DNA from 3 places in the Streptomyces sp. NPDC006339 genome. Region 1 is predicted to be linked to each of the others. Evidence: riboswitches for the same ligand, from Rfam matches in the RefSeq annotation. Region 1 holds a riboswitch; each other region holds the start of a gene.

Region 1 (12,272 bases):
GCACGCTCGTGAGCGACCAGGGCACCCGGGCCTGACCCGAACCGGGAACCGCCCCGCGAGGGGGATGGACAGAGCCCTGCCGGTCGTACACCGTGCAGGACACAACGCGACGACACGCAGGAGCAAGTGGTGATCGAAGAGACCCTCCTCGAGGCCGAGGAGAAGATGGAGAAGGCCGTCGTGGTCGCCAAGGAGGACTTCGCCGCGATCCGCACCGGCCGTGCGCACCCGGCGATGTTCAACAAGATCGTGGCCGACTACTACGGTGCGATCACGCCCATCAACCAGCTCGCGTCGTTCTCGGTGCCCGAGCCGCGCATGGCCGTGGTGACCCCGTTCGACAAGAGCGCGCTGCGCAACATCGAGCAGGCCATCCGCGACTCGGACCTCGGCGTCAACCCGAGCAACGACGGCAACATCATCCGGGTGGTGTTCCCCGAGCTGACGCAGGACCGCCGCAAGGAGTACATCAAGGTCGCCAAGACCAAGGCCGAGGACTCCAAGATCTCGATCCGCTCCGTGCGCCGCAAGGCCAAGGAGGCCATCGACAAGCTCGTCAAGGACGGCGAGGTCGGCGAGGACGAGGGCCGCCGCGCGGAGAAGGAGCTCGACGACACCACCGCGAAGTACGTGGCGCAGGTGGACGAGCTGCTCAAGCACAAGGAAGCCGAGCTGCTCGAGGTCTGATGAACGACTCATCCTGGAGGGCCCCGGCCGTCACCGGCTTCGGGGATCCCGACCAGGGGCCTGCCCCGGCGGGTCCCGCCTACGAAGGGCGGCAGGCGGCGCAGACTCGGCCCATGCCCATCGTGTCCGACGTTCCCGCCGGCGACAACCAGGACGATCACGACCGGGGGGCCGCTCAGCCGAGCGGTCCCCTGTTCCGTGACGAGACGCCGCACGAGCATCCGCAGGAGCCCATGTCCAGCCCGTCCCAGCCCGCGCCTGCGCCTTCGCCCCGGCAGAAGCCGCGGCAGAAGAAGAGCGCGGGCCGTGACCTGGGTGCGGCGATAGGAGTCGGTCTCGGCCTCGGCGCCGTCATCATCGCGTCGCTGTTCATCTGGAAGCCGGCGTTCGTCGGCGTGATAGCGGTCGCCGTCGTGGTGGGCCTGTGGGAGCTCACCTCCCGCCTCCAGGAGCGCAAGGGCATCAAGGCCCCGCTGGTGCCGCTGGCGATCGGCGGCGCGGCGATGGTCGTCGCCGGCTATGTGCGGGGCCCGGAGGGCGCGTGGGTCGCGATGGCCCTCACGGCCCTGGCCGTCCTCGTGTGGCGGATGACGGAGCCGCCCGAGGGCTATCTGAAGGACGTCACGGCGGGTGTCTTCGCCGCGTTCTACGTGCCGTTCCTGGCGACGTTCGTGGCGCTGATGCTGACCGCGGACGACGGGCCGTGGCGGGTGCTGACCTTCCTGGTCCTGACGGTGGTCAGCGACACCGGCGCGTACGCGGTGGGCTGGCGTTTCGGCCGGCACAAGCTGGCCCCGCGCATCAGCCCCGGCAAGACCCGCGAGGGCCTGGTCGGCGCGGTCGCCTTCGCCATGGCGGCGGGCGCGCTGTGCATGCAGTTCCTGATCGACGACGGCACCTGGTGGCAGGGCCTCCTCCTCGGCCTCGCGGTCGCGGCGAGCGCGACCCTGGGCGACCTGGGCGAGTCGATGATCAAGCGCGACCTCGGCATCAAGGACATGGGCTCCCTGCTGCCGGGCCACGGCGGCATCATGGACCGCCTCGACTCCCTGCTGCCGACGGCACCGGTGGTGTGGCTGCTGCTGGTGCTGTTCGTGGGCAGCGGTTGAGCAACGCGCTGACCAGCGCTTTCTTACGTGAGGGGCTCGTTGTCCACAGGGCGGCGAGCCCTTCGCCGTAACTCTGCGACACTGGTATCACCATGCCCAAGCCCGGAGAACTCACTTTCGTCGCCCCGCGCGGAGCCAAGCAGCCCCCGCGGCATCTCGCCGACCTCACGCCCGCAGAGCGCAAGGAGGCGGTCGCCGCGATCGGCGAGAAGCCGTTTCGCGCCAAGCAGTTGTCCACGCACTACTTCGCGCGGTACGCGCACGACCCGGCGGAGTGGACCGACATTCCCGCGGCGTCGCGGGAGAAGCTGGCCGGGGAGCTGTTGCCCGATCTGATGTCGGTCGTGCGGCACGTCTCGTGCGACGACGACACCACCCGTAAGACGCTGTGGCGGCTGCACGACGGCACGCTCGTGGAGTCGGTGCTCATGCGCTACCCGGACCGGGTGACCATGTGCATCTCCTCGCAGGCCGGCTGCGGCATGAACTGTCCGTTCTGTGCCACCGGCCAGGCCGGTCTCGACCGGAATCTGTCGACGGCCGAGATCGTGCACCAGATCGTCGACGGCATGCGCGCGCTGCGCGACGGCGAGGTGCCCGGCGGGCCGGCGCGGCTGTCGAACATCGTCTTCATGGGGATGGGCGAGCCGCTCGCCAACTACAAGCGGGTCGTCGGCGCCATCCGCCGGCTCACCGACCCCGAGCCGGACGGCCTCGGGCTGTCCCAGCGCGGGATCACCGTCTCCACCGTGGGGCTCGTCCCGGCCATGCTGCGGTTCGCCGACGAGGGCTTCAAGTGCCGTCTCGCCGTCTCGCTGCACGCGCCCGACGACGAGCTGCGTGACACCCTCGTGCCCGTCAACACGCGCTGGAAGGTCCGCGAGGTCCTCGACGCGGCGTGGGAGTACGCGGAGAAGTCCGGCCGCCGGATCTCCATCGAGTACGCGCTGATCCGGGACATCAACGACCAGGCGTGGCGGGGCGACCTGCTGGGCCGGCTGCTCAAGGGCAAGCGGGTGCACGTCAACCTCATCCCGCTCAACCCGACGCCCGGCTCCAAGTGGACCGCGTCCCGCCCCGAGGACGAGAAGGCGTTCGTCGAGGCCATCGCCGCCCACGGCGTGCCCGTCACCGTCCGCGACACCCGCGGGCAGGAGATCGACGGCGCCTGTGGACAGCTCGCCGCCGCCGAACGCTGACCTTGTAGTCTGAGCTCGAACACATCTGCATATTCCGACAGGGGAGCGCCACAGCGCTGAGAGTGCGGCACGGGCTTGGACGACAAGCACGTGGCCGCAGACCCTCTGAACCTCGCCCAGGTCATTCTGGGTAGGAAGTTCGGTCGTAACTCGAGCTGTTGCGCCCTGCCCGCGCCCGGTGTCCCCGGCCGCGGGCAGGGCCGCGTCTCTTCCTGGTCACCCCAGGAGGAATTCACGTGAACACCAAGAAGGCAGCCGCCGCCGCGCTCGCCGCGGCGCTCGGCGTCACCACCCTCGCCGCCTGCGGCACCGACGACGTGCGGGACGCGGCCGGCAAGTCCGGCGGCCCCGCGCCCAAGACCGTCACCCTGGTCAGCCACGACTCCTTCAACGCCTCCAAGGAGGTCCTGGCGGAGTTCACCCGGCAGACCGGTTTCACGGTGAAGGTCCTCAAGAGCGGCGACGCCGGCGAGGCCGTCAACAAGGAGATCCTCACCAAGGGCGCCCCCCAGGGCGACGTCTTCTTCGGCATCGACAACACCCTGCTGTCCCGCGCCCTCGACAACGGCATCTTCACCCCGTACGAGGCGAAGGGCCTGGACCGGATCCCCGCCGCGCTCCAGCTCGACAAGGAGCAGTACCGGGTCACGCCGATCGACTCCGGCGACATCTGCGTCAACTACGACAAGCAGTATTTCGCCGACAGGAAGATCGCGCCGCCGCAGACCTTCGACGACCTCGCGAAGCCCGCGTACAAGGACCTCCTCGTCGTCGAGAACCCCGAGCGCTCCTCCCCGGGCCTCGGCTTCCTCCTCGGCACCGCCGCGAAGTACGGCGACACCGGCTGGCAGGACTACTGGAAGAAGCTCAAGGCCAACGGTGTGAAGACCGTCGATAGCTGGGAGCTCGCCTACAACCAGGAGTTCTCCGGCTCCGCCGGCGGCAAGAAGGCCAAGGGTGACCGTCCGCTCGTCGTCTCCTACGCCTCCTCCCCGCCGGTCGAGGTGCTCTACTCGGAGCCGCAGCCCAAGGTGGCCCCGACGGGTGTCTCCACCGGCACCTGCTTCCGGCAGACCGAGTTCGCCGGCCTGCTGAACGGGGCGAAGAACCCCGAGGGCGGCAAGGCGCTGATCGACTTCCTGATCTCCAAGAAGTTCCAGGACGACATGCCGCTGCAGATGTTCGTCAACCCCGTCACGAACGACGCGACGCTCCCGCAGCTCTTCACCCAGCACGGCGTGGTGATCGACAAGCCGGAGACCATGGCGCCCGAGAAGATCGCGAAGAACCGTGACCAGTGGATCCAGCAGTGGTCGTCGCTCGTCCTGAAGTAGTCCGCCGGGGCCTTTTCTCCGGCCGCCGCGGGGGAAGCGCGGCGCGGCTGGGGCTGATGCTCCTGCCCGTCGCCTTCTTCGCGGTGTTCTTCGCCTGGCCCGTCGTCTCGATCGTCGAGCGCGGGCTCAGGCCGGAGGGCCACTGGGAGCTCGGCCGGTTCGGCGAGACGCTGACCCGGCCGGACATCCTCGACGTCCTGTGGTTCACGCTGTGGCAGGCGCTCGCCTCCACCGCCCTCACCCTGCTGGTCGCCCTGCCCGGCGCCTATGTCTTCGCCCGGCTGGACTTCCCCGGCAAGCGGATCCTGCGCGCCGTCGTCACCGTGCCGTTCGTGCTGCCCACCGTCATGGTCGGCACCGCGTTCCTCGCCCTCGTCGGCCGGCGCGGGCTGCTCGACGAGCTGTGGGGCGTCCGGCTCGACACCGGCGTGTGGGCCATCCTCCTCGCCCACGTCTTCTTCAACTACGCGGTCGTCGTCCGCACCGTCGGCGGCCTCTGGTCGCAGCTCGACCCCCGCCAGGAGGAGGCCGCCCGCGTCCTCGGCGCCTCCCGCCTGCGGGCCTGGCGGACCGTGACGCTGCCCGCGCTCGGACCGGCCGTCGCCGCCGCCGCGCTCATGGTCTTCCTGTTCACGGCGAGCTCCTTCGGCATCGTGCAGATCCTCGGCGGCCCCGCGTACTCCACCCTGGAGACCGAGATCTACCGGCAGACCGCCGACCGGCTCCAGCTCTCCACCGCCGCCGTCCTGACCCTCGTCCAGTTCCTCGCCGTCGGCACCGTCCTCGCCGTCCACGCCCGGACCGTACGGCGCCGGGAGACGGCCCTGCGGCTCGTCCCGCCGGAGCGGACCGCGCACCGGCCGCGCGGCGCCGGACAGCGGGCCCTGCTCGGCGCCGTGCTGCTGTCCATCGCCCTGCTGATCCTCGCCCCGCTGGGCGTCCTCGTCGAACGCTCCCTCGCCACCCCCACCGGCTACGGCCTCGACCACTACCGGGCGCTCCAGCGCGTCGACGACAACGGCACCTTCCTCGTGCCGATGACCGACACCATCGTCAACTCGCTGCAGTACGCGCTCGCAGCGACCGGCATCGCCGTCCTCGTCGGCGGGCTCGCCGCCGCCGCCCTCACCCGGCGCGCCGGGCGCCTCGTCCGCGGCTTCGACGCGCTGCTCATGCTGCCCCTCGGCGTCTCCGCCGTCACCGTCGGCTTCGGCTTCCTCATCACCCTCGACGAGCCGCCGCTCGACCTGCGGGCCGCCTGGATCCTCGTCCCCCTCGCCCAGGCCCTGGTCGGCGTCCCCTTCGTCGTACGGACCATGCTGCCCGTGCTCCGGGCGGTCGACGAGCGGCTGCGGGAGGCCGCGGCCGTCCTCGGCGCCTCGCCCTGGCGGGCCTGGCGGGAGGTCGACCTGCCGCTGGTGCGGCGGGCGCTGCTCATCGCCGCCGGCTTCGCCTTCGCCGTGTCCCTCGGCGAGTTCGGCGCCACCGTCTTCATCGCCCGCCCCGACAACCCGACCCTGCCGGTCGCCGTGGCCCGGCTCCTCGGCCGGCCCGGCGAGCTCAACTACGGCCAGGCCATGGCCCTCTCGACGATCCTCATGGTGGTGTGCGCGGTGTCCCTGCTGCTCCTCGAACGGCTCCGTACCGACCGGACCTCGGGGGAGTTCTGATGCTGACCCTCCGACAGGCGACCGTACGGTTCGGGGACCGGGCCGTGCTCGACGCGGTCGACCTGGAGGTCGCCGACCACGAGATCGTGTGCGTGCTCGGCCCCAGCGGCAGCGGCAAGTCCACGCTGCTGCGGGCCGTCGCCGGACTCCAGCCGCTCGACGCCGGACGGGTCCTCCTCGACGGCGCCGACCAGGCCGGCGTGCCCGTGCACCGGCGCGGCGTCGGCCTCATGTTCCAGGACCACCAGCTCTTCCCGCAGCGGGACGCCGCCGGCAACGTCGCCTTCGGGCTGCGGATGCGCCGTGTTCCCCGGGCCGAGCGGGACGCGCGGGTCGACGAGCTCCTCGACCTGGTCGGCCTTCCGGGCGCCGGGCGGCGCGCCGTGTCCGCGCTCTCCGGCGGCGAGCAGCAGCGGGTCGCCCTCGCGCGCGCCCTCGCCCCGCGCCCCCGGCTGCTCATGCTCGACGAGCCGCTCGGCCAGCTCGACCGCGGCCTGCGGGAACGGCTCGTGGTCGAACTGCGGCAGCTCTTCGGGCGGCTGGGCACGACGGTGCTGGCCGTCACCCACGACCAGGGCGAGGCGTTCGCGCTCGCCGACCGGGTCGTCGTGATGAACGAGGGGCGAATCGCCCAGTCCGGCACGCCCCTGGAGGTGTGGCGGCGGCCCGCGTCCGAGTTCGTCGCCCGCTTCCTCGGCTTCGACAACGTGGTCGCGGCCACCGTCACCGGCACCGCCGCCGACACCCCCTGGGGCAAGGTCCCCGTCCCCGACGGCTCCCCCCAGGGCGACCGCCGTCTCCTCGTCCGCCCCGCCGGCGTCCACCTCGCCCCCGCCGGCGGCGGCCTGCCCTGCCGGGTCGGCACCCGCACCTTCCGCGGCAGCCACGTCGCCGTCACCCTCCGCCCCTCCGAAGGCCCGGAGCTGGAGGCGGAGTTCGCGCTGCGGGACACGCCGGACGAGGGCGCCGAGGTGGAGGTGGTGTTCCGGGCGGACGACGTGGTGGTGCTGGGTACGCCGTAGGGGCCCGATCCGCGTCCGCCGTCAGAAGCGGCGGTCGTAGAGCGCGCGCAGCCAGGGTTCGCGGACCTCCGGCATCCGGGCCAGTGTTCCGCGGAAGGCCCGGCGGTCCGGCTGCAAGGTCCTCCAGGGATGGTCCGGCAGCGGGTAGTCGTCGCGCAGGACTCCCTCCGGCAGGGTGCCCGACGCCGGGAGGGGCGAGGTCTCCGGCGGCAGCGCCAGCCAGGCCCACACACCGTCCGGCAGCGGCACCGGAACCGCGCCGCCCTCGGGGCGCCAGGGACCGCCCGTCCTCGGGTCGTGCGGTACGAGCGCGATGTCGAGCCCGTCGCCGGGGATCCCCGGACCGGCCGGCCCCGCCGTCCGCACGACCGGGCCCGGCGGGAGCAGCGCGTCCAGCGCACGGCCGAGCACGTCCGCGAGGACCCCGGCGGGCAGCCCGACCCGGGCCCCGCCGGAGGCGACCACCAGACCGGCGAGCGCCGCCCCCATGGCCGCCTCCCAGCGGGGGCTCCAGAAGCCCGGAGGATCGACGGGCGGGACGGCCGTGAACGTGCGGGGCGGAGCGGGGGCACCGGTGGGCACCCGGCGCACCGCGTCCGGTTCGAGCCACACCGTCTGCCAGAGCCCGCAGTCGTCCACCCGGGACGCCACCGGCAGCCCGCACCCCTCGCACTCCAGGTTCGGCTCGTCCCCCGCGGCGATCCCCAGACAGTGGTCGACGCACTTCTCGGGCACGAGCACCGTGCCGCGCACGTCACCGGGAGCGGTCACGATCCGGCCCCGGGCCCCGAAAGAGACCGGCCAGGGCGCGAACACCCCCTGCGCGGCGGCCGCCGCCTCCCCGATGTCCTCCCTGTTCCGGAACGGCGGGCCCGACGGGGCCGGGTCGATCGCGTACGTCCCCGGCTCCATCAGCGCGGGGTACGGCTCGTGCCCGTACCAGAGATGCGCCTCCGGAGGGAGCGGCACCCGTGCCAGGGGCACCGTCAGCACCGCATCGCAGCGCGCGCACACGAAGATGTCCATCGCCCCGGATTCTCACCCGGCCGGTCGCGGCGGCGCGCGCGGTTTTCCGGCGGAGCCGGGGCGGAAAAGGGGTGGGCCCGTGGCGGGCGCGGGCCTACGGTGGGCCGGTGAAGAACGATCGACGCCTCCGCCGGCTCGTCGTGGACGGGACCACCTGGCATTGGGCCGTGCGGCAGCGGATCCGGCCCCGTTACGAGGACTGCCGGCTGACGCTGACGTTCTTCCATGACGGGAGCGGGCGGCGGCTCGTGCTGGTCTTCGCGCCGGACGACGAGAGGATCATCTCGAACTGCTCCTTCGAGTCGGGCACCGTCGTGCGGCTGTCCGACCGGGACTGGCTGAACCTGTACGAGCCGGGGACCGCCCGGCGGCTCCTCGAGGCCGCCGGGTGGTCCGGCGGCCGCAGTGCCCGCGTCGACGGCTGGCCGTACGCCGAGGCCCTCATGGCCGTCACCGACTACGGCGCGAGGCGGGCCAGCGTCTGAGGGACCTCCTCGACGGAGTCCACCAAGGCGATCCGCGCCGCCATCGGGCGCTCCGCCGCCAGGGTGCGCAGCAGCGGCCAGACCGGCAGCCGCTCCGTCCAGTGGACCCGGTCCACCAGGACCATCGGGGTCGGGGCGCCGCGCGAGCCGTAGTAGTTCGGCGTCGCGTTGTCGAAGACCTCCTGCACGGTGCCGGCCGCGCCCGGCAGGAACACCACGCCCGCCGTCGAACGGGCCAGCAGGCCGTCCTCGCGGGTCGCGTTGGCGAAGTACTTGGCGACGTGCGCCGCGAACGCGTTCGGCGGCTCGTGGCCGTAGAACCAGGTCGGGATGCCCACCGAGTCGCCGCCGCGCGGCCGGCGCGCCCGCACCTCGAAGGCGGCGCGGGCCCAGTCCGTCACCGAGGGCGTGTACGACGGCGCCTTCGCGAGGAGCTCCAGGGCCTCGTCCAGGACGCCGTCCGCCAGCGGGGCCGTGTACGCGCCCAGGTTCGCCGCCTCCATCGCCCCGGGGCCGCCGCCCGTCGCCACCGTCAGGCCCGCGCGGGTCAGCGACCTGCCGAGCCGCGCGGCCCCCGCGTACGCCTCCGTGCCCCGCCCCATCCGGTGCCCGCCCATCACCCCCACCACCGGCGCGCCCGCCAGGTGCTCGTCCAGGGCGTCCGAGACGGCGTCGTCGTGGATCGAGCGGAGCATCGAGGAGAAGACGTCGCCGTCCGCCTTCGTCCGCTGGAACCAGGCGTACGCGAGGGCGTCCGGCGTCTGTTCGTACGGGCCCTCGGCGATGCCCGCGTACAGGTCGGCGGGGGAGTAGAGGCGGGCCCGGTACGGGTCGAACGGGAGGTCCGGCACCGGCGGGAACACCAGCGCCCCGTCCGCCCGGACCTTCGCCGCGGCCTCCGGCTGCAGCGCGCAGCCCAGGAAGACGGCGCCGGCGGCCCCGGCGGTGAGCAGGGCGAAGGTCCGGTCGGTGAGGTCGACGGACTGGATCCGGTAGCCGGCGAGGGAGCCGTGCGCGGCGAGCACCGCGTCGAACTCGGCGGGGGAATGGATCTCGCGCTCGTGTCGGTGCGTCGCCATGCGGCCACGATAGGGGGCGGGGGCGGGGTGGTGCCCGGCCGGTCAGCCCCGGAGGGGGACCGCGGCCAGGGCGCCCACGGCCCAGGTGAGGGGGGTGAAGACGGCGATCAGGACGCCGGCGCGGAGCAGGGCCGTGGTGCGCAGGACGGTGGGGGGTGCGCCGAGGCGGAGGAGGGCCTCGGTGGTGGGGGTGCGGGTCTGCCGGGATTCGAGGGCGGCGGTCAGGAGGGTGGCCGTGGTGCAGCCGACGACCAGGGACACGCCCAGCCAGGCCAGGGCGTCGACGGCGCCGCCGTAGAGCGTGTAGCCGGCGACGGCGCCGGAGCCGACCGCGCAGACCACGCCGAGGGGGCGGCCGATGCGGCGCGCGTCGGTCATGAGGACGCGGCCGGCGAGCAGCCGGACCGCGCCGGGCCGGACCGTCTGGAGGAGACGGCCGCAGCCGTAGGTGACGCCCGGGCCCATGGTCGCGAGGCCGATCGCGGTGAGGATCCAGCCGGTGAGGACGCCGCCGCCGTCGCCGCGGGCCGCGTACGTCTCCACGGCGAGGCCGACCGCGAGGAGGGCGACGCCCCAGGGGAGGGCCGAGGTGGGTGACCTCTCGGCGGGGGTCTTCGCGCGGGGGCGGAGGGCGAGGGCCGCGGCCGCCGCCGCGGTGACGGGGACGATCGCCAGGAGGGTCAGGGCGGCCGCCAGGGGGATGGGCTGGTCGGCGGCGAGGAGCTCGGCCGCCGCCCCGTCGAAGGGCAGGCCGGTGAGGTCGCCCCGCAGGTGCAGGTAGAACAGCAGGGCGAGCGCGGAGCCGAGGGTGCAGGAGACGGCCGTGGAGGTCGCCGCGAGGGCGGTGAGCCGGGCCGGGCCGAGGCCGATCGCGGAGAGCCCGGGGCGGGGCCGGGTGCTGGGGTCGGTGCGGGCGACGGCGACCGCGAACTGGACGGTGGCGGCGAGCGGCAGCACGCACCACAGCAGGCGCACGACGGCGGTCGGGGATCCCGGGTGGCCGACGGCGTAGCCGAGGGCGCACAGCAGCAGGAAGCCCACTCCGGCGGCGGCGGAGGCGACGGCGAGCCGGCGGAGCTGGACGACGGGGTGGGTCCCGCGGACTAGACGGAGAGCGAGCACGCCGTGACGCCCTCCGCCCCGGTGGTCGGTGGTACGGAGCCGACGCGGCGTCCGTCGAGCAGGCCGATCGTGCGGTCGGCGACGGCGGCGACCTCGGGGTCGTGGGTCGCGAGGAGCACGGTGATGTCGTGCGAGCGGGCCGCCGCGGCGAGGGTGCGCAGCACCTGGGCGCCGTCCGCGCGGTGGAGGGTGGCGGTCGGCTCGTCGGCGAAGAGCACGGACGGCGTGGTGACCAGGGCGCGGGCGATGGCGATCCGCTGCCGGTGGGCGTGCGGGAGCGCGGCGGGGCGTTTGCGGGCGGCGCCGCCGATGTCGAGGCGTTCGAGCCATTCGGTGGCGGCGGTCCTGGCGGCCCGGTGGGACACCCCGCGCAGCAGGAGGGGGAGGGCCGCGTTCTCCCAGCCGGTGAGTTCGGGGACGAGCCCGGGTTCGGGGTCGATCCAGCCGAAGCGGTCGCGGCGGAGCCGTTCGCGCTGGGCGCGGGTCATGGTGTGGACGGGGGCGCTGTTGAACCAGATCTCGCCCTGCTCGGGGGCGAGCTGCCCGGAGAGGCACCGCATGAGGGTGGTCTTGCCGCTGCCGCGCGGGCCGACGAGGGCGAGGATCTCGCCTTCGCGTACGCCGACGGAGACGCCGGTCAGCACGTCACCGCCGCCCAGGGCGCAGCGCAGGGAACGCGCCCAGAGCACGTCGTTGTCCGGTGGGGCCATCGCGTACACCTCGATGTGGAAGCCAGTCCGTGTCGTTCCCCTGGATGGGGGAACGAACGGGCGGGCCGGTCGGTCACTGGGCTTTTCCCGGCACCGTAAGGATTCAGATCGGTTTGTACGGACAGCACGCGGCCCGGGCCGCCGCCATCCACTCGGATGGCGGCATGCCCGGGCCGGGGTCACGCCGTGAGGGCGGCGTGAGGCCGAGGGACCGTCAGAGCTTCGTCCACGCCTCGGTGAGGGTGGCGCGGAGGATTCCCTCGATCTCGTCGAAGGTGGACTGGTCCGAGATCAGCGGCGGAGCGAGCTGGATGACCGGGTCGCCACGGTCGTCGGCACGGCAGTACAGGCCGTTGTCGAACAGCGCCTTGGAGAGGAAGCCGTACAGGACGCGCTCGGTCTCCTCGTCGTTGAAGGACTCCTTGGTGGCCTTGTCCTTGACGAGCTCGATGCCGTAGAAGAAGCCGTTGCCGCGGACGTCGCCGACGATCGGCAGGTCGTGCAGCTTCTGCAGCGTCGAGAGGAAGTTGCCCTCGTTGTCCAGCACGTGCTGGTTGAGCTTCTCCTTCTCGAAGATGTCGAGGTTGGCGATGCCGACGGCCGCGGAGACCGGGTGGCCGCCGAAGGTGTAGCCGTGCAGGAAGGTGTTGTCGCCCTTGTAGAACGGCTCGGCGAGCCGGTCCGAGATGATGCAGGCGCCGATCGGGGAGTAGCCCGAGGTCATGCCCTTCGCGCAGGTGATCATGTCCGGCACGTAGCCGAACTTGTCGCAGGCGAAGGTGGTGCCGAGGCGGCCGAAGGCGCAGATGACCTCGTCGGAGACGAGCAG
Region 2 (12,272 bases), on a different contig from region 1:
CAGAGCACGGTCCACGCCTCGTCGGCGGGGTCGCCGCGCCAGAGCAGGGTGTCGGCGGCGCCGTGGTGCCCGGCGTACTGGACGAAGCGGCCGAACTGCTCGGACCAGAAGTAGGGCACCGGGTCGTAGGGCGCGGCGGCCTCGCCGAGGATGTCGGCGGCGACGGTGCGGGGGCCCTGGAGGGCGTTGTCCCAGTGGTGGACGAGGAGCCGTTCGCCGTAGCGGGCGGACGGGAAGGAGGCGCAATCGCCGACCGCGTACACGTCGGGCAGCGACGTGCGCAGGTGCGCGTCGGCGGTGAGCGCGCCGCTCGGGTCGAGCGCGGCGCCGGATCCCGCGAGCCAGCCGGTGGCGGGACGGGCACCGATGCCGACGACGACGGCGTCGGCGGGGAGGACGCGGGGCTCGGCGGAGTCGGGCGAGTCGTCCGTGAGGACGACGCGGCCCTCCTCGACGTGCCGCACGCGCGCGTGCAGCCGGAGTTCGGTGCCGCTCTCGGCGTACCAGGCCGCCATGGGGGCGGTCACCTCGGCGGGCAGGGCGCCGGCGAGGGGCCGGTCCGCGGCCTCCACGACGGTGACGGCGCAGCCGGCCTCGCGGGCGGCGGTGGCGAACTCGGCGCCGATCCAGCCGGCGCCGACCACGACGATGTCGTGCCGGCGCTCCAGGACCGGCTTGAGGCGGGCGGCGTCGTCGAGGGTGCGCAGCAGGTGGACGCCGGGAACGCCGTCGCTGCCGGGCAGCGTGAGCGGGTGGGCGCCGGTGGCGACGACGAGCGTGTCGTACGGGACGGGGCCGGCCTCGGTGTCGACCTCGTGGTCCGCGGCGCGCAGGCCGGTGACCTCCACGCCGAGGCGGAGCTCGACGTCGAGGGCCTCGAAGTCGATGTCGAAGGCGGAGTCCTCGGCCTTGCCGAGCAGGACCGCCTTGGAGAGCGGCGGCCGGTCGTAGGGCTGGTGGGGCTCGGCGCCGATGAGGGTGACGGGGCCGGTGAAGCCCTGTTCGCGCAGCGCGACGGCGGTCTGGACGCCCGCCATCCCGGCGCCGACGATCACGACGCGCCGGCCGGTGCGCCGCTCGCCGGGCGCTTCGGTCTTTCCGGGTACGGCGGACCCAGCGGGCGCGCCGGTGCTGCCGGCGTCCCCAGGGGCTCCGGGCGCACCGGTCCTTCCGTGGTCTCCGGGACCGTCGGCCGTCCGGGCGGCCGTCGGTGCGTCGGCGCGTTCACCGGCGCGCCGGCCGGTCGGCTCCCCGGTGGGCCCGCCGGTCCGCGCGCCGCTCTGCTCGCTCTTCTGCTCGCTCACACGGCCACCTTACGCATCTGACGGCCCGTCAAGAAGGGAGGGGTCCTGTGGCGCTCCGCCTCCGGCGGTTAGTCTGGCGGCCGTAAAGCACTCGCGGGAGCCCGGACGCACCGGGCTGAGAGGGAGGCTGTCCGGCCTCCGACCGTACGAACCTGATCCGGGTCATGCCGGCGAAGGGAGGGGCTGGACGCCCATGTCGCGTACACGCGGTACCAGCAGCACGTTCGACGTCCTCGTCATCGGGGGCGGCATCATCGGCCTGGTCACGGCCTGGCGGGCCGCGCAGCGCGGACTGCGCACCGCCGTGGCCGACCCCGAACCGGGCGGCGGGGCCGCCCGGGTGGCGGCCGGGATGCTCGCCGCCGTCACCGAACTGCACTACGGCGAGGAGACCCTCCTCGGCCTCAACCTCGCCTCCGCCCGCCGCTACCCCGACTTCGTCGCGGAGCTCGCCGAGGCCACCGGCCACGACGTCGGCTACCGCGCCTGCGGCACCCTCGCCGTCGCGCTGGACGCCGACGACCGGGCCCACCTGCGCGAACTGCACGCCCTGCAGACCCGCTGCGGGCTCGCCTCGGAGTGGCTGAGCGGGCGTGACTGCCGCCGCCTGGAGCCGATGCTGGCACCCGGCGTGCGGGGCGGGCTGCGCGTGGACGGCGACCACCAGGTCGATCCGCGCCGGCTCGCCGACGCGCTCGTGGCCGCCTGCGAGCGGGCCGGGGTGGCCTTCCACCGGTCCCGGGCGGAGCGGCTCACGGTGGTGGGCGACCGGGCCCGGGGCGCGGTCCTGGCCGACGGGTCCGAACCGGCGGCGGACCAGGTGGTGCTGGCCGCGGGAAGCCTCAGCGGCCGGCTCGACGGCGTACCGCCGGACGTGCTGCCGCCCGTGCGGCCCGTGAAGGGGCAGGTGCTGCGGTTGCGGGTGCCGCCCGCGTACGCGCCGTTCCTGTCCCGGACGGTCCGGGCGGTGGTGCGCGGCAGCCAGGTCTACCTCGTCCCGCGCGAGAACGGCGAGCTCGTCGTCGGCGCCACCAGCGAGGAGCTCGGCTGGGACACCACGGTCACGGCGGGCGGGGTGTACGAGCTGCTGCGCGACGCGCACGAGCTCGTACCCGGCATCACCGAGCTGCCGCTCACCGAGACCCGCGCCGGGCTGCGGCCCGGCTCCCCCGACAACGCGCCGCTGCTCGGCCCGAGCGCCCTGCCCGGCCTGCACCTGGCCACCGGCCACTACCGCAACGGGGTGCTGCTCACCCCCGTCACCGGCGACGTCATGGCGGAGGCGCTCACCACCGGCACGCTGCCGGACGAGGCGCGCCCGTTCACCGCCCGTCGCTTCCTCCCCGCGCACCTGGAGCACGCATGAACGCATCCGTGAACGTGTCCGTCAACGTCTCCGTCAACGGAGAGGCCCGGACCCTGCCGGGTCCGCTCTCCCTCGACGCCCTCGTCGCCACCCTCACCACGGCCTCGGCCGGGGTGGCCGCCGCCGTCAACGAGACCGTCGTGCCGCGCGGCCGGTGGGCCACGACCGTGCTCGGCGAGGGCGACCGGATCGAGGTCCTGACCGCGGTGCAGGGAGGGTGAGCGCGATGTCCGACGACGTCTTCCTGCTCGGCGGTACGGAGTTCTCGTCCCGCCTGATCATGGGCACCGGCGGGGCGCCCAGCCTCGACGTGCTCGAACGCTCCCTCGTCGCCAGCGGCACGGAGCTGACGACCGTGGCCATGCGGCGCCTCGACCCGAACGTGCGCGGCTCGGTCCTGTCCGTCCTGGAACGGCTGGGCATCCGCGTCCTGCCGAACACGGCGGGCTGCTTCACGGCGGGCGAGGCGGTCCTCACGGCCCGGCTGGCGCGGGAGGCGCTCGGGACGAACTGGATCAAGCTGGAGGTCATCGCCGACGAGCGGACCCTGCTGCCGGACGGCGAGGAGCTCCTCTCCGCGGCCGAGACGCTGGTCGACGACGGTTTCGTCGTGCTGCCGTACACGAACGACGACCCCGTGCTGGCCCGGAAGCTGGAGGACGTGGGCTGCGCGGCGATCATGCCGCTGGGTTCGCCGATCGGCTCCGGCCTCGGGATCCGGAACCCGCACAACTTCCAGTTGATCGTGGAGCGGGCGGGGGTGCCGGTGATCCTGGACGCGGGGGCGGGGACGGCGTCGGACGCGGCGCAGGCGATGGAGCTGGGGTGCGCGGGGGTGATGCTCGCGTCCGCGGTGACCCGCGCGCAGGAGCCGGTCCTGATGGCGGAGGCGATGCGCCACGCGGTCGAGGCGGGCCGCCTGGCGCACCGGGCGGGCCGCATCCCGCGCCGCCACTTCGCGGAGGCGTCCTCCCCCCACGACGGCCGCGCCCACCTGGACCCCGAACGCCCGGCCTTCTGAACCGGCGTTTTCCTCCCCCACCCCGCCCCTTCCCGAAACCCTGCCGGGGGCTGGTGGGGGCTTTCCCGGGGGCTCCGCCCCCGGCCCCCCGGACCGCCACCGGGCTCAGCCCCACCCGTTGTGGGCATTCGTCCCGCAGGGCGGGACGGGTGGGCACAACGCCACGAGGGCGGCGCCCGGCACCAGGGCCCGGGCACGCACGAGGGCGGCGCCCGGCACCAGGGCCTCGGCCCGAGGGTCCGGCGTCGGCCCGGGCCGGCGGGTGCGTCACAGGTGCGCTGCAACCCCGTAGGGGCGGGCCGGGAGGGTGGGGCGCACTCGTAGACTCGACGGGTGGACACGACCCTTCAGGACCCCCTCGTCGGGCGGCTGCTCGACGGCCGCTACCGCGTCGACGCGCGTATCGCCGTCGGCGGGATGGCCACGGTCTACCGGGCCGTGGACACCCGTCTGGACCGGGTGCTCGCGCTCAAGGTGATGCACCCGGACCTGGCCACGGACGCCGCGTTCGTGGAGCGGTTCATGCGGGAGGCCAAGTCCGTCGCGCGCCTGGCGCACCCCAATGTGGTCGGGGTCTTCGACCAGGGCGCGGACGGCGCGTACGTGTATCTGGCGATGGAGTACGTCGCCGGCTGCACCCTGCGCGACGTGCTGCGCGAGCGCGGCGCACTCCAGCCGCGGGCGGCGCTGGACGTCCTGGAGCCGGTGCTCGCCGCGTTGGGGGCCGCGCACCGGGCCGGGTTCGTGCACCGGGACATGAAGCCGGAGAACGTCCTGATAGGGGACGACGGCCGGGTGAAGGTCGCCGACTTCGGCCTGGTCCGGGCCGTGGGCTCGGCCACCGACACCACCGGCTCCGTCCTCGGCACCGTGTCCTACCTCGCCCCCGAGCAGATCGAGCACGGCACCGCCGACACCCGCGCCGACGTCTACGCGTGCGGTGTCGTCCTCTACGAGATGCTGACCGGCACCAAGCCGCACTCCGGGGACACCCCCGCCCAGGTCCTCTACCGGCACCTGAACACCGACGTGCCCGCGCCCTCCGCCGCCGTCGCGGGGCTCCCCACGGAACTGGACGAGCTGGTGGCGGGCGCCACCGCCCGCGACCCCGAGGGCCGCCCGTACGACGCGGTCGCGCTGCTCGCCCTGACCCGCGAGGCGCGCGCCGCCCTCAACGACGAACAGCTCGACGCCGTACCGCCGCAGGCCCGCGCGCAGGAGCGGACCCACACCGAGGACCGGACCAGCGTCATCCCGCGCGTCCGGCCGCTGCCCGTCGAGCACACCAGCCGGCTGCCCGCTCCCCCGCCGCCTCCCCCGTCGTCGACGGCCCGGCGCGGAGCGCCCCGCGGGCCGCTGCTGATCGTCGCCGCCGTCCTGCTGGCCCTGGGCCTCGGGGCCGGCGTCTGGTACATCAACTCGGGCCAGTTCACCCGCGTCCCCGCCGTCCTCGGCCAGACCGAGGACCAGGCCACCCGCCGCCTCGCCGACGCGGGTCTCGACGTGGGCACCACCCGGCGCGCGTACAGCGACGTGTACGAGCGCGGCACGGTCATGGCCGTCGACCCGGCGCCCGGCGAGCGGATCCGCGGCAACGGCTCGGTGACGCTCACGCTCTCCCGCGGCCCGCGGATCGTGAAGGTTCCGAACCTCAAGGGCACCCCGCTCGCCGAGGCGAAGAAGGTCCTGGCGGACGAGGGTCTGGCGCCGGGCGTCGTCACGTACGCCTTCAGCCGGTCCGTCGCCCAGGGCGCGGTGATCGGCTCGGACCCCGAGCCCGGCACCGAGCGGAGCCCGGACTCGGCGATCGCCCTGGTCGTCAGCAAGGGCGTGCCGATCGAGATCCCGGACGTCACCGGCGAGTCGGTCGGGGACGCCACGGCCACGCTCCAGGCGGCCGGCCTGAAGGTGGCGGTGGCACCGGACCGGATCCACTCCGCCGAGGACGCGGGCGCGGTCGCCGCGCAGTCCCTCGCGGAGGGCAGCCGGGCCGCCAGGGGCGACACGATCACCCTCACGGTCTCCAAGGGTCCCCGGATGGTCGAGGTCCCGGACGTCCTCGGCATGAAGACGGACGAGGCCCGCGACGAGCTGGAGGCGGCCGGCTTCCAGGTGAAGGTCGAGAAGACCTTCCCGTTCCTCGGCGACACCGTCACCGGCCAGTCCGTCGAGGGCGGCGCGAACGCCGCCGAGGGCTCGACCGTCACCATCACGATCAAGGGACTGTAGACACTCATGCGCAACCCCGTCGGCGGTCATGTCCCCGTGGCCGGCGGCCTCGCCAGGACCGGTCTCGGCTACGCACGCGAGCTCGGGGCCGAGGCCGTGCAGGTCTTCGTCGCCAACCCGCGCGGCTGGGCGACCCCGGTCGGCAACCCGGCCCAGGACGAGCTGTTCCGGGCCGGCTGCGAGGCCGAGGGCATCTCGGCCTGGGTCCACGCCCCGTACCTGATCAACTTCGGTTCCCACACCGAGGCGACGGTGGAGAGGTCGGTGGAGTCGCTGCGCCACTCGCTGCGGCGCGGCCGGCAGATCGGCGCGAGGGGCGTGGTGGTGCACACCGGCTCGGCGACCGGGGGCCGTCCGCGCGCGGAGGCGCTCGCGCAGGTGAGGGAGCGGATGCTGCCGCTCCTCGACGAGCTGACGCACGACGACGACCCGTTCCTGCTCATCGAGTCGACGGCCGGGCAGGGTTCCTCGCTGTGCTCGCGGGCGGAGGACTTCGGCCCGTACTTCGACGCCCTGGAGCGGCATCCGAAGCTGGGCATCTGCCTCGACACCTGCCACATCTTCGCCGCGGGCCACGATCTGACCGGGCCGGACGGCGCGACCCGCACGCTCGACGAGCTGGTGGCGGTGGTCGGCGAGGGGCGGCTGAAGCTGATCCACGCCAACGACTCGAAGGACGTCGTGGGCGCGCACAAGGACCGGCACGCGAACATCGGCGCCGGTCACATCGGCCAGGAGGCGTTCGGGAATCTGCTGGCCCATCCGGCCACGGAGGGCGTGCCGCTGATCATCGAGACGCCGGGCGGGACGCAGGGGCACCGGGCGGACGTGGAGCTGCTGAAGAAACTGCGTTGAGGAATACCCTAGGGGGGTATACGGTTCCTGTGTACGGAGGAACCGCTACCCGAGCTTGGGGGCACCCATGCAGCACGACGCGCACGCCCACCATGAGCATCACCAGCACGGCAAGCACCACGAGCAGCACCCGCACCACGAGCACGGCCACGCACACGGCCACGGCCACGCACACGGGCACGGCGAGGTCTCCTGGGCCATGGCCGCCAAGGCGACCCTGCACTGCCTCACCGGCTGCGCCATCGGCGAGGTGCTCGGCATGATCATCGGTACGGCGCTGGGCTGGGGCAACGTCCCGACCATGGCGCTGGCGATCGTCCTGGCGTTCTTCTTCGGCTACGCCCTGACCCTCTGGGCCGTCATGCGCGCCGGCGTGAGCCTCAAGGCGGCGATCGGTGTCGCCCTGGCCGCGGACACGCTGTCCATCACCGTGATGGAGGTCGTCGACAACGGGGTGCTGCTGCTGGTCCCCGGGGCGATGGACGCGCACCTCTCGGACGCGCTGTTCTGGGGCGCCCTGGCCTTCGCGTTCCTCGTCGCCTTCGTGATCACGACCCCGGTCAACAAGTGGATGATCGGCCGCGGCAAGGGCCACGCCGTCGTCCACCAGTACCACTAGGACTCAGGACCACGAGGGCTCAGGACCGCTAGAGCTCGGGGCCGTCGCCCGGCTCCTCCTGGTACGAGTAGCGCTGCTCCCGCCACGGATCACCGATGTTGTGGTAGCCGCGCTCCTCCCAGAAGCCGCGCCGGTCGGCGGCCATGTACTCCACGCCCCGGACCCACTTGGGCCCCTTCCAGGCGTAGAGGTGCGGCACCACGAGCCGCAGGGGGAAGCCGTGCTCCGCGGTGAGCGGCTCGCCGTCCTTGTGGGTGGCGAAGATCGTCTGCTCGGAGGCGAAGTCGGACAGGCGCATATTGGCGCTGTAGCCGTACTCCGCCCAGACCATCACGTGCGTGACGTTCGGCGCGGGCGGGGCGAGCTCCAGGATCGTCCGGGCGAGCACCCCACCCCATTCGGCCCCCAGCATGCTGAACTTCGTCACGCAGTGCAGATCGGCCACGACGGTGGCGAAGGGCAGCGCCGAGAACTCCTCGTGGTTCCAGCAGCGCTTGTCACCGTCGGCGGTCGCCCCGAAGACCCGGAACTCCCAGCGCTCCGGCTTGAAGCGGGGGACGGGGCCGTAATGGGTGACCGGCCAGCCGCGCTGGAGCCGCTGTCCCGGCGGAAGCTCCGACGCCGCCGACGCTCCTTCTTCGCGGCGTGCTCCGCCCTCCGGCTGACCCATGTCATCCATGGTGACAGACCGCGAGGGGTGGTCATGACCAGCCATGCCCCCGCCATCCCATAGATATTCTGACAAATAAGGCAACCCACAGTAAGCCTGCACTTACTGGACGCCACCCATTCGCGCTGCAAGGATGCGGCCATCCTGCCCAGTGGCGGCACCGACATGCGTGGAAGGATCCTGAAGCTATGCAGGGCGACCCCGAGGTCCTCGAGTTCCTCAACGAGCAGCTGACCGGCGAGCTGACGGCGATCAACCAGTACTGGCTGCACTACCGCATCCAGGACAACAAGGGCTGGACCAAGCTCGCCAAGTACACCCGCGAAGAGTCCATCGACGAGATGAAGCACGCGGACAAGCTGACCGAGCGCATCCTGATGCTCGACGGCCTGCCCAACTACCAGCGGCTCTTCCACGTCCGGGTCGGCCAGACGGTCAAGGAGATGTTCGAGGCGGACCGCCAGGTCGAGGTGGAGGCGATCGACCGCCTCAAGCGCGGGATCGAGGTCATGCGGGCCAAGGGCGACATCACCTCGGCCAACCTCTTCGAGGAGATCCTGGCGGACGAGGAGCACCACATCGACTACCTCGACACGCAGCTCGAGCTGATCGAGCAGCTCGGCGAGGCGCTCTACTGCTCCACGCTCATCGAGCAGCCGAGCTAGGCGGCCTCGGAGAGACCTTCGGCGAGGTCCTCCACGGCGGCGACCTCGGCCGTCAGAGCCGGCATTCCCTGGTCCAGGAGTTCACGTCGGGGGCAGTTGCCGCGCCCGAGAATGGCCTGAATGCGCCGTACACACGAACCGCAGTCCGTGCCCGCCTTGCAGGCCGAGGCGATCTGGCGGGGCGTGCAGGCGCCGGCCTCGGCGTGCTCCTTGACCTGCTTCTCCGTGACTGCGAAGCACGAGCAGACGTACACCGGTTCACCTCCCGCCGAGATCGATTAGGTTTACCTAACCTTACCCGGCGGCCGGGGGCCGCAAAAGCCCTGGATACGACGGTGGGGCGCGGATCACATGGATCCGCGCCCCACCGTCGTACGAAGCTACCTACTGATCACGCTCACTGGTCGCGGTACATCTCCGCGACCAGGAACGCCAGGTCCAGGGACTGGCTGCGGTTGAGCCGCGGGTCGCAGGCCGTCTCGTAGCGCTGGTGCAGGTCGTCGACGAAGATCTCGTCACCGCCGCCCACGCACTCGGTGACGTCGTCACCGGTGAGCTCCACGTGGATGCCACCCGGGTGGGTGCCCAGCTCCTTGTGGACCTCGAAGAAGCCCTTGACCTCGTCGAGCACGTCGTCGAAACGACGCGTCTTGTGGCCGGAGGCCGCCTCGAAGGTGTTGCCGTGCATCGGGTCGGTCACCCAGGCCACCGTCGCACCCGAGGCGGTGACCTTCTCGACCAGCTCGGGCAGCTTGTCCCGGACCTTGTCGGCGCCCATGCGGACGATGAAGGTCAGCCGGCCCGGCTCGCGGTCCGGGTCGAGGCGGTCGATGTAGGTCAGCGCCTCTTCCGCGGTGGTCGTCGGACCCAGCTTGATGCCGATCGGGTTCGCGATCTGCGACGCGAACTCGATGTGGGCGTGGTCGAGCTGCCGGGTGCGCTCACCGATCCACACCATGTGGCCGGAGGTGTCGTACAGCTTGCCGGTGCGCGAGTCCGTACGGGTCAGAGCGCCCTCGTAGTCGAGGAGCAGCGCCTCGTGGGACGCGTAGAACTCCACCGCGCGGAACTCGGCCGGGTCGGTGCCACACGCCTTCATGAAGTTCAGCGCGTTGTCGATCTCCCGCGCCAACTGCTCGTAGCGCTGGCCCGACGGGGAGGACTTCACGAAGTCCTGGTTCCAGGCGTGCACCTGGCGCAGGTCGGCGTAGCCACCGGTGGTGAAGGCGCGGACCAGGTTCAGCGTGGAGGCGGAGGCGTGGTACATCCGCTTCAGCCGCTCGGGGTCCGGGACCCGGGCCTTCTCGCTGAACTCGAAGCCGTTGACCGAGTCGCCCCGGTACGTCGGCAGCGTCACCCCGTCACGGGTCTCGGTCCCCTTGGAACGCGGCTTGGAGTACTGCCCCGCGATCCGGCCGACCTTCACCACCGGCACGGAGGCCGCGTAGGTCAGGACGGCGCTCATCTGGAGCAGGGTCTTCAGCTTGGCGCGGATGTGGTCCGCGCTCACGGCGTCGAAGGCCTCGGCGCAGTCGCCACCCTGAAGCAGGAACGCCTCGCCACGGGCGACGGCTCCCATCCGGGCGCGCAGCAGGTCGCACTCGCCGGCGAAGACGAGCGGCGGATACGACTCGAGGTCCGCGATCACATCGCGCAGAGCCTCGGCATCGGGGTACTCGGGCTGCTGCGCCGCGGGCAGGTCTCGCCAGGTCGCCTTGGCGACGGCGTGGGTGTCAGCGTTCACGGTCACGCCACCACAGTACGTGGCGAAAAGAACCGTCCACGACAGTGCCCGCTTACTGAGACGAAGGAGACGCGTTCCACCGGTCCCGTGGGCTACGATCGGCGCCATGTTCGCGCAGACGACCCAGTACTGGTGGTGGACCGCTCATCCGGCGGCCCACTGACTGCGCGTACACCGACACACGCGAAGGCCGCCCGAGGGGCGGCCTTTCTCGTACCCGGAGCTCACGCCCGGCCGGCCGTTCCTCTCCGAACCCCACGGAAGGAACACCCGTCCCATGGACCTCTCTTTCTCCAGGCTCCTCCCCCGTCTCCTCGACGACTCCTGCCCGCCCTTCGCGCTGCTGCGCCGGCGCACCCCGGGCCGGGACCACGACACCGTCGAGCTGCTGATCGGCCCGGTGCACGAGGCCGAGCGGCTCGCCGAGCTGCCGGTGGGCGACCGGCCGACACTGGCCCTGGTGCCGTTCCGGCAGATCCGCGAGCGCGGCTTCGGCGTGCGCGACGACGGCACCCCGCTCGCCGTGCTGGTCGCGGAGGAGACGTACGAGCTGCCGCTCGCCGACGTCCTCGCCGGGCTCCCCGCCCATGACGTCCGGGTCGAGGACGGCGGCTTCGACGTCTCGGACGAGGAGTACGGGCGGATCGTGCGGCGGGTGATCGACGAGGAGATCGGGCGCGGCGAGGGCGCCAACTTCGTCATCCGCCGCACCTACACCGGCACCGTGCCGGACTTCGGGCGGGCCGACGCGCTGGCCCTGTTCCGGCGGCTGCTCGCGGGCGAGCGCGGCGCGTACTGGACCTTCGTCATGCACACCGGGGACCGGACCCTGGTCGGGGCCAGCCCGGAGGTGCATGTGCGGATGTCCGGCGGGACGGTCGTGATGAACCCCATCAGCGGCACCTTCCGCTACCCGGCGGGCGCGGCCCCGACGCCCGAGGAGCTGCTCGCCTTCCTCGCCGACCGCAAGGAGACCGAGGAGCTCTCCATGGTGGTCGACGAGGAGCTGAAGATGATGTGCACGGTCGGCGACAAGGGCGGGGTGGTGGTCGGGCCCCGGCTGAAGGAGATGGCGCATCTCGCCCATACGGAGTACGAGCTGCGCGGACGGTCCTCGCTCGACGTGCGGGAGGTGCTGCGCGAGACGATGTTCGCGGCGACCGTCACGGGCTCGCCGGTGCAGAACGCGTGCCGGGTGATCGAGCGGCACGAGGCCGGCGGGCGGGGCTACTACGCGGGGGCGCTGGCGCTGCTCGGGACGGACGGGAACGGGGTCCAGACGCTGGACTCGCCGATCCTCATCCGTACCGCCGACATCTCCGCCGACGGACGGCTGCGCGTGCCGGTCGGCGCGACCCTGGTCCGGCACTCCGATCCGGCGTCCGAGGTCGCCGAGACCCATGCGAAGGCGGCGGGCGTGCTGACGGCGCTGGGGGTACGGGAGGGGCGGCCGGCCGGCGGGCCGGCGGCGCCCGTACCGGCCCGGCTCGCCGACGATCCCCGGGTGCGGGCCGCGCTCGACGCGCGCCGGGCCGACCTGGCGCCGTTCTGGCTGAAGATGCAGGTCCGGTCGGCGGAGCTGTCCGGGCACGCGCTGGTGATCGACGCGGAGGACACCTTCACCGCGATGCTGGCGCACCTGCTGCGCTCCTCGGGCCTGGAGGTGTCGGTGCGGCGCTACGACGAGCCGGGCCTGCGGGAGCGGGCGCTCACCCACGACGGGCCGGTGGTGCTCGGCCCCGGCCCGGGCGACCCCTCGGACCCGGCCGACCCGAAGATGCGGTTCCTCCGCGGGCTGA
Region 3 (5,381 bases), on a different contig from region 1:
GTGGTGTTCTCGCCCCCGGAGGGCTGAGCCCCGGGCACGGGCCAGGACGGTCGGGGGGCCCGCCCCTTAGGGGGTGGATCAGGGAGAAGCGGGGGCCGGGAGGCCCCCGTTCGCTTGGTCCCCGCCCCTAGCATCGAGGGTGTCCGGCGCACAGCGTGCCGGCGGCCTTCGGAGATGAGGTAAGCGCAATGGCGGTGAAGGAGATTCTCGCGGGGATGCCGTGGTGGGTGAAGTGGGTCGCCATACCCCTCATCGCCCTGGTCGTCTTCGGTGGTCTGATCACCAGCGTCCTGACCTTCGTGGTCGGACTGCTCTTCAAGCTGCTGGTGTTCGTGGCCCTGGTCGGCGGTCTGATCTACGTGGTCCGGAAGTTCACGTCCTCCTCGACCTCGCGCGGGGACTGGTAGCCGCCACCGCCGGTTACCCGACGGTAGGAAGTCCCCGCAGGGCGTTAGCCCGCCCGAGCGAACGCCCAGGTTGAAACGGACAATGGCCCTGGGAGCTGCCATTAGAGTGTAAAACCGCTGCCGCCCCCGGGAACCACAGGCGAAGACCTCGATCGAGTCGACCGGTCCCAGGTCGCGGCGGGCGCGCGGGGGCGGCCCCCGCGGGCGGGTGCGACGCACTCGTCGACACGCCTGGGGGTGACCTTTGGCCACTGCTTCGCAGCCCGCTGCTCCTACTCTGATCGGCTCGGTGCAGAGAGCACTGAGACTGCTCGAGGCCGTGGGTTCCCACGAGGACGGGGCGCCCGCCAAACAGCTCGCGCGCGAGGCGGGGCTCCCGCTCCCGACCGCGTACCACCTGCTCCGCACCCTGACGCACGAGGGCTATCTGCGCCGTGAGAAGGGTGTGTTCGTCTTCGGGGACGCCGCCGGCCGCTTGATGGGCGGCGGCGTTCTGCAGAATCGTCGCACCAAGATCGAAGACTCTCTCGCCCGCTGGCGCGACACCATCGGCGTCCCCGTCTACTTCGCCGTCTACCGCGAGGGTGAGATCGAGCTCGTCGCCGTCGCCGACACTCCCGCCGCCCCGGCCGTGGAGGAATGGGCGGACTTCCGGCAGACCGGCCACGCGCACGCCATCGGGCAGTGTCTGCTGAGTCAACTGGATCTGAAGAGCCGTCAAGACCACCTCGACCGACATCCGGTCGAAGCCATCACGCCGTATACGGTGCGTAATCAGCGCGCCCTTTTGGAGCGTTTGAGCGGTATGGGGCGAATGGAACCGCTGGTAGAGCGTCAGGAATATGCGCTCGGCACAGTCTGCGCCGCCATCCCCATCACCGCGGGCTCCACGGCGGCCGCCATGGCGATTTCGCTGCCTCTTCACCAGGAAGAACGGTTGCTGCCTGCTATCGAGCAGCTACAGAACGAGATCGGAAGGCTCTTCAGTTCACTCGCCTTCTCTATCAGTATCTGAAAAATCACTCCTTGTGATCTGCTAGCGCGTACAGCACGATTGCGTCAAGAGGGCCATGACGGATCATTCCTGGCCGTTTCGACCACAGCTTTCAGCAGCGTGTTTACACAACTGCCCATCTACTGCGGGGTACAAGATGCGAGAGACGGTTCAGGCCGAGGTCCTGATGAGCTTCCTCGTCTCCGAGGAGCTCTCCTTCAGGATCCCGGTGGAACTGCGATACGAGACCCGCGATCCCTATGCGGTGCGGATGACCTTCCACCTTCCCGGAGACGCGCCCGTCACCTGGGCGTTCGGCAGGGAATTGCTGGTCGACGGGATCAACCGGGCCACCGGGGACGGTGATGTGCACATCGCGCCGTCCGATCCCGAGAGACTCTCCGACGTGCTGATCCGGCTCCAGGTCGGCAGTGACCGCGCCCTGTTCCGGGCGAGCGCGCCGCCGCTGGTCGCCTTCCTCGACCGTACGGACAAGCTCGTTCCGCTCGGTCAGGAACGGACGCTGGGCGACTTCGAGGACAACCTGGAGGCCGCGCTGGGACGGATCCTGGCGGAGGAGAACGCCGGCTGAGGCCCGGACACCCGGGGTGACACCGGGCGGTCGCCGGGTCACTTGGCCCGGCGCCGCCGCCCGCCCCGCCCCGACCGCTGACCCCCGGCGCCCGCGCGCTGGCCTCCGGCGCCGGCCCGCTGCTCGCCGCCCCCCGGACGGTCGGCCGAGACGACCAGCGCCGCCAGGCCGGTGGTGACGGGCACCGAGGCGACCAGACCGATCGAGCCGATCAGCGTGCGCACGATCTCCTCCGCGACCAGTTCGCTGTTGGCTACCGTCCCCACACTGCTCTGCGCGATCGAGAACAGCAGCAGCAGCGGCAGCGCCGCACCCGCGTACGCCAGGACCAGGGTGTTCACCACCGAGGCGATGTGGTCGCGGCCGATCCGGATCCCGGCCCGGTACAGCGCCCGCGGCCCCATCCGCGGATCGGCCTGGTGCAGTTCCCAGACCGCCGAGGTCTGGGTCACCGTCACGTCGTCGAGGACGCCGAGCGAACCGATGATCACGCCGGCGAGCAGCAGACCGGACATGTCGATCTCCGGGTAGAGCCCGTGGATGAGACCGGTGTTGTCGTCCGTGTTGCCGCTCAGCGAGGCCCAGCCGATGAACAGCGAGCCGAGCAGGCCGATCAGCAGCAGCGAGACCAGCGTCCCGAGCACCGCGACCGAGGTGCGGGCCGAGAGGCCGTGGCACATGTAGAGGGCTGCCAGCATGATGGCGCTCGATCCGACGACCGCCACCACCAGAGGGTTGGACCCCTGGAGGATCGCCGGGAGGATGAAGAGGGTCAGCACCAGGAAACTCACGGCGAGCGCGATCAGCGCCATCAGCCCGCGCATCCGGCCGACGACCACGACGGCGAGCGCGAAGATGCCGGCGAGCAGGCCGATCGGCAGCTTCCGGTTCACATCCGTGACGGAGTACTGCAGATCGCGCGGCGCGTCCGGCGCGTACGCCACCACCACGCCCTGACCCTCGTCCAGTTGCCGCGGGGCGTCCGGCTGGACGATCTCCGTGAACTTCCGGCCCTTGTCCGGTCCGGTGGTCACCTCGACCGTCGCCTTCTCACACTGCCCCTGCTGGGCGTCGACCGCCTCGCGGCCCTGCGGCGTGGACGTGTCCCCGGTCGGCGGGACCTGGGCCGCGTTCACGTCCTTGCAGTCGACCTGTTCGACGGCGACGACCTTGCCCTGCTCGGTCTGCCGGTCGAAGCCGACCCCGGTGCGCTCGTGCGCCGGGGCGCCACCCGGCCACAGCACCAGGAGCCCGACGACCACGGCGGTGGCGAACGGGATCAGAACGGCGGCGATGACCTTGCGCAGATGCCGGGACACCGGCGCGGCGGGGCCGTGACTGTGCGCGTGGGAATGCCCATGGCCGGGCGCGCGGCCGGGCTCGTGCCCGTGCTGGTGCCCGTGCTCGTCGCCATGCTCATGGCCGTGCGGTTCGGGGGTCTGCTGCGAGGAGGTCACCGACCGATCATCGCAAGAACGTCAGGGCCCCCACTGTTCAGCACGCCCGGGATGACGCTAGCGTGGTGACACCTTTGCACACGCGGGAGCTCGGAGCACCGGGCTGAGAGGGCGCTGACCACGAGCTGCGCCGACCGCCGAACCTGTTACCGGGTAATGCCGGCGTAGGGAGATAGGTCTCATGACCATTCAGGACGCACGCACGCCTGCCTCCGACCAGGACGGCCAGGACGACCGGAGCGGCAGCGGCCGACAGGAGCGCACGCCGGGCTGGCACAAGGGATACGTCGAGGGTTCCCGCCCCGACATCCGGGTGCCGGTCCGTCAGGTGCACCTCACCAACGGCAAGGACGTGACGCTGTACGACACGTCCGGTCCGTACACCGACCCGACCATCGACACCGACGTACGGCGCGGGCTGCCGCCGCTGCGCGAGAACTGGATCATCGCGCGCGGCGACACCGAGGAGTACCCGGGCCGTCCGGTCCGCCCCGAGGACGACGGCATCAAGCACACCTCGCCGCGCGGCGGCGGGCTGCGCAACCTCGACGCGGTCTTCCCGGGCCGCCCCCGGCTGCCCCGCCGGGGCCGTGACGGCCAGGCCGTCACGCAGCTCGCGTACGCCCGCCGGGGCGAGATCACCCCGGAGATGGAGTACGTCGCGATCCGCGAGAACGTCTCCCCCGAGGTCGTACGGGAGGAGATCGCGGCGGGCCGGGCGGTGCTGCCGGCGAACGTCAACCACCCGGAGATCGAGCCGATGATCATCGGCAAGCGGTTCCTGGTGAAGGTCAACGCCAACATCGGCAACTCCGCGGTCACCTCGTCCATCGAGGAGGAGGTGGAGAAGATGACCTGGGCCACCAAGTGGGGCGCCGACACGGTCATGGACCTCTCCACCGGCCGCAACATCCACACCACCCGCGAGTGGGTGCTGCGCAACTCCCCCGTGCCGATCGGCACCGTGCCGCTCTACCAGGCCCTGGAGAAGGTCGACGGCAAGGCCGAGGAGCTGACCTGGGAGATCTACAAGGACACGGTCATCGAGCAGGCCGAGCAGGGCGTCGACTACATGACCGTGCACGCCGGTGTGCTGCTGCCGTACGTGCCGCTCACCGCGCGTCGCAAGACCGGCATCGTCTCGCGCGGCGGCTCGATCATGGCCGCCTGGTGCCTCGCGCACCACAAGGAGAACTTCCTCTACACGAACTTCGAGGAGCTCTGCGAGATCCTGGCGGCGTACGACGTCACGTACTCGCTCGGGGACGGCCTGCGGCCCGGCTCGATCGCGGACGCCAACGACGAGGCGCAGTTCGCCGAGCTGCGGACGCTCGGCGAGCTGAACACGATCGCCAAGCGCCACAATGTGCAGACGATGATCGAGGGCCCGGGGCACGTCCCGATGCACAAGATCAAGGAGAACATCGACCTTCAGCAGGAGATCTGCGAGGAGGCGCCGTTCTACACGCTCGGCCCGCTGACCACGGACGTCGCTCCCGCGTACGACCACATCACCTCGGGCATCGGCGCCGCGATGATCGCCTGGTGGGGCACCGCGATGCTCTGCTACGTGACGCCTAAGGAGCACCTGGGCCTGCCCAACAAGGACGACGTCAAGACGGGCGTCATCACCTACAAGATCGCGGCGCACGCGGCGGACCTGGCCAAGGGCCACCCGGGCGCGCAGGAGTGGGACGACGCCCTGTCGGACGCGCGCTTCGAGTTCCGGTGGGAGGACCAGTTCAACCTGGCCCTCGACCCGGACACGGCCCGCGAGTTCCACGACGAGACGCTGCCGGCGGAGCCCGCGAAGACGGCGCACTTCTGCTCCATGTGCGGCCCGAAGTTCTGCTCGATGAAGATCTCCCAGGACATCCGCCGCGAGCACGGCGGTGACCTGAAGGCGGACGAGATCGAGCAGGGCATGGCCG

The links. A riboswitch is a leader RNA that binds a small molecule or an ion and turns the genes downstream of it on or off. The one in region 1 is predicted to bind thiamine pyrophosphate.
Region 2: linked by a shared signal. The riboswitch ahead of thiO (glycine oxidase ThiO) and the one ahead of ABZ135_RS29565 (thiamine ABC transporter substrate-binding protein) in region 1 are both predicted to bind thiamine pyrophosphate.
Region 3: linked by a shared signal. The riboswitch ahead of thiC (phosphomethylpyrimidine synthase ThiC) and the one ahead of ABZ135_RS29565 (thiamine ABC transporter substrate-binding protein) in region 1 are both predicted to bind thiamine pyrophosphate.

The regions. Positions count from the first base shown of each region.
Region 1 covers NZ_JBEXQW010000044.1:11,116-23,387, forward strand. The annotation lists gene pyrH (UMP kinase) at 1-35, shown strand, start outside; gene frr (ribosome recycling factor) at 130-687, shown strand; gene ABZ135_RS29555 (phosphatidate cytidylyltransferase) at 687-1,796, shown strand; gene rlmN (23S rRNA (adenine(2503)-C(2))-methyltransferase RlmN) at 1,889-2,995, shown strand; TPP riboswitch at 3,025-3,150, shown strand; gene ABZ135_RS29565 (thiamine ABC transporter substrate-binding protein) at 3,232-4,329, shown strand; gene ABZ135_RS29570 (iron ABC transporter permease) at 4,386-5,999, shown strand; gene ABZ135_RS29575 (ABC transporter ATP-binding protein) at 5,999-7,021, shown strand; gene ABZ135_RS29580 (hypothetical protein) at 7,043-8,047, opposite strand; gene ABZ135_RS29585 (hypothetical protein) at 8,155-8,532, shown strand; gene ABZ135_RS29590 (Rossmann fold nucleotide-binding protein) at 8,505-9,611, opposite strand; gene ABZ135_RS29595 (hypothetical protein) at 9,654-10,733, opposite strand; gene ABZ135_RS29600 (ATP-binding cassette domain-containing protein) at 10,715-11,443, opposite strand; gene ABZ135_RS29605 (aspartate aminotransferase family protein) at 11,658-12,272, opposite strand, start outside.
Region 2 covers NZ_JBEXQW010000014.1:134,662-146,933, forward strand. The annotation lists gene ABZ135_RS14090 (FAD-dependent oxidoreductase) at 1-1,055, opposite strand, end outside; TPP riboswitch at 1,388-1,500, shown strand; gene thiO (glycine oxidase ThiO) at 1,498-2,670, shown strand; gene thiS (sulfur carrier protein ThiS) at 2,667-2,891, shown strand; gene ABZ135_RS14105 (thiazole synthase) at 2,897-3,691, shown strand; gene pknB (Stk1 family PASTA domain-containing Ser/Thr kinase) at 4,025-5,920, shown strand; gene ABZ135_RS14115 (deoxyribonuclease IV) at 5,927-6,775, shown strand; gene ABZ135_RS14120 (DUF4396 domain-containing protein) at 6,843-7,394, shown strand; gene ABZ135_RS14125 (sulfite oxidase-like oxidoreductase) at 7,423-8,064, opposite strand; gene bfr (bacterioferritin) at 8,253-8,729, shown strand; gene ABZ135_RS14135 ((2Fe-2S)-binding protein) at 8,726-8,983, opposite strand; gene ABZ135_RS14140 (class II 3-deoxy-7-phosphoheptulonate synthase) at 9,127-10,479, opposite strand; gene ABZ135_RS14145 (trp operon leader peptide) at 10,580-10,636, shown strand; gene ABZ135_RS14150 (anthranilate synthase family protein) at 10,751-12,272, shown strand, end outside.
Region 3 covers NZ_JBEXQW010000090.1:136-5,516, reverse strand. The annotation lists gene ABZ135_RS37730 (cupin domain-containing protein) at 1-27, shown strand, start outside; gene ABZ135_RS37725 (DUF5326 family protein) at 189-407, shown strand; gene ABZ135_RS37720 (helix-turn-helix domain-containing protein) at 652-1,422, shown strand; gene ABZ135_RS37715 (SsgA family sporulation/cell division regulator) at 1,559-1,993, shown strand; gene ABZ135_RS37710 (YibE/F family protein) at 2,032-3,450, opposite strand; TPP riboswitch at 3,523-3,638, shown strand; gene thiC (phosphomethylpyrimidine synthase ThiC) at 3,632-5,381, shown strand, end outside.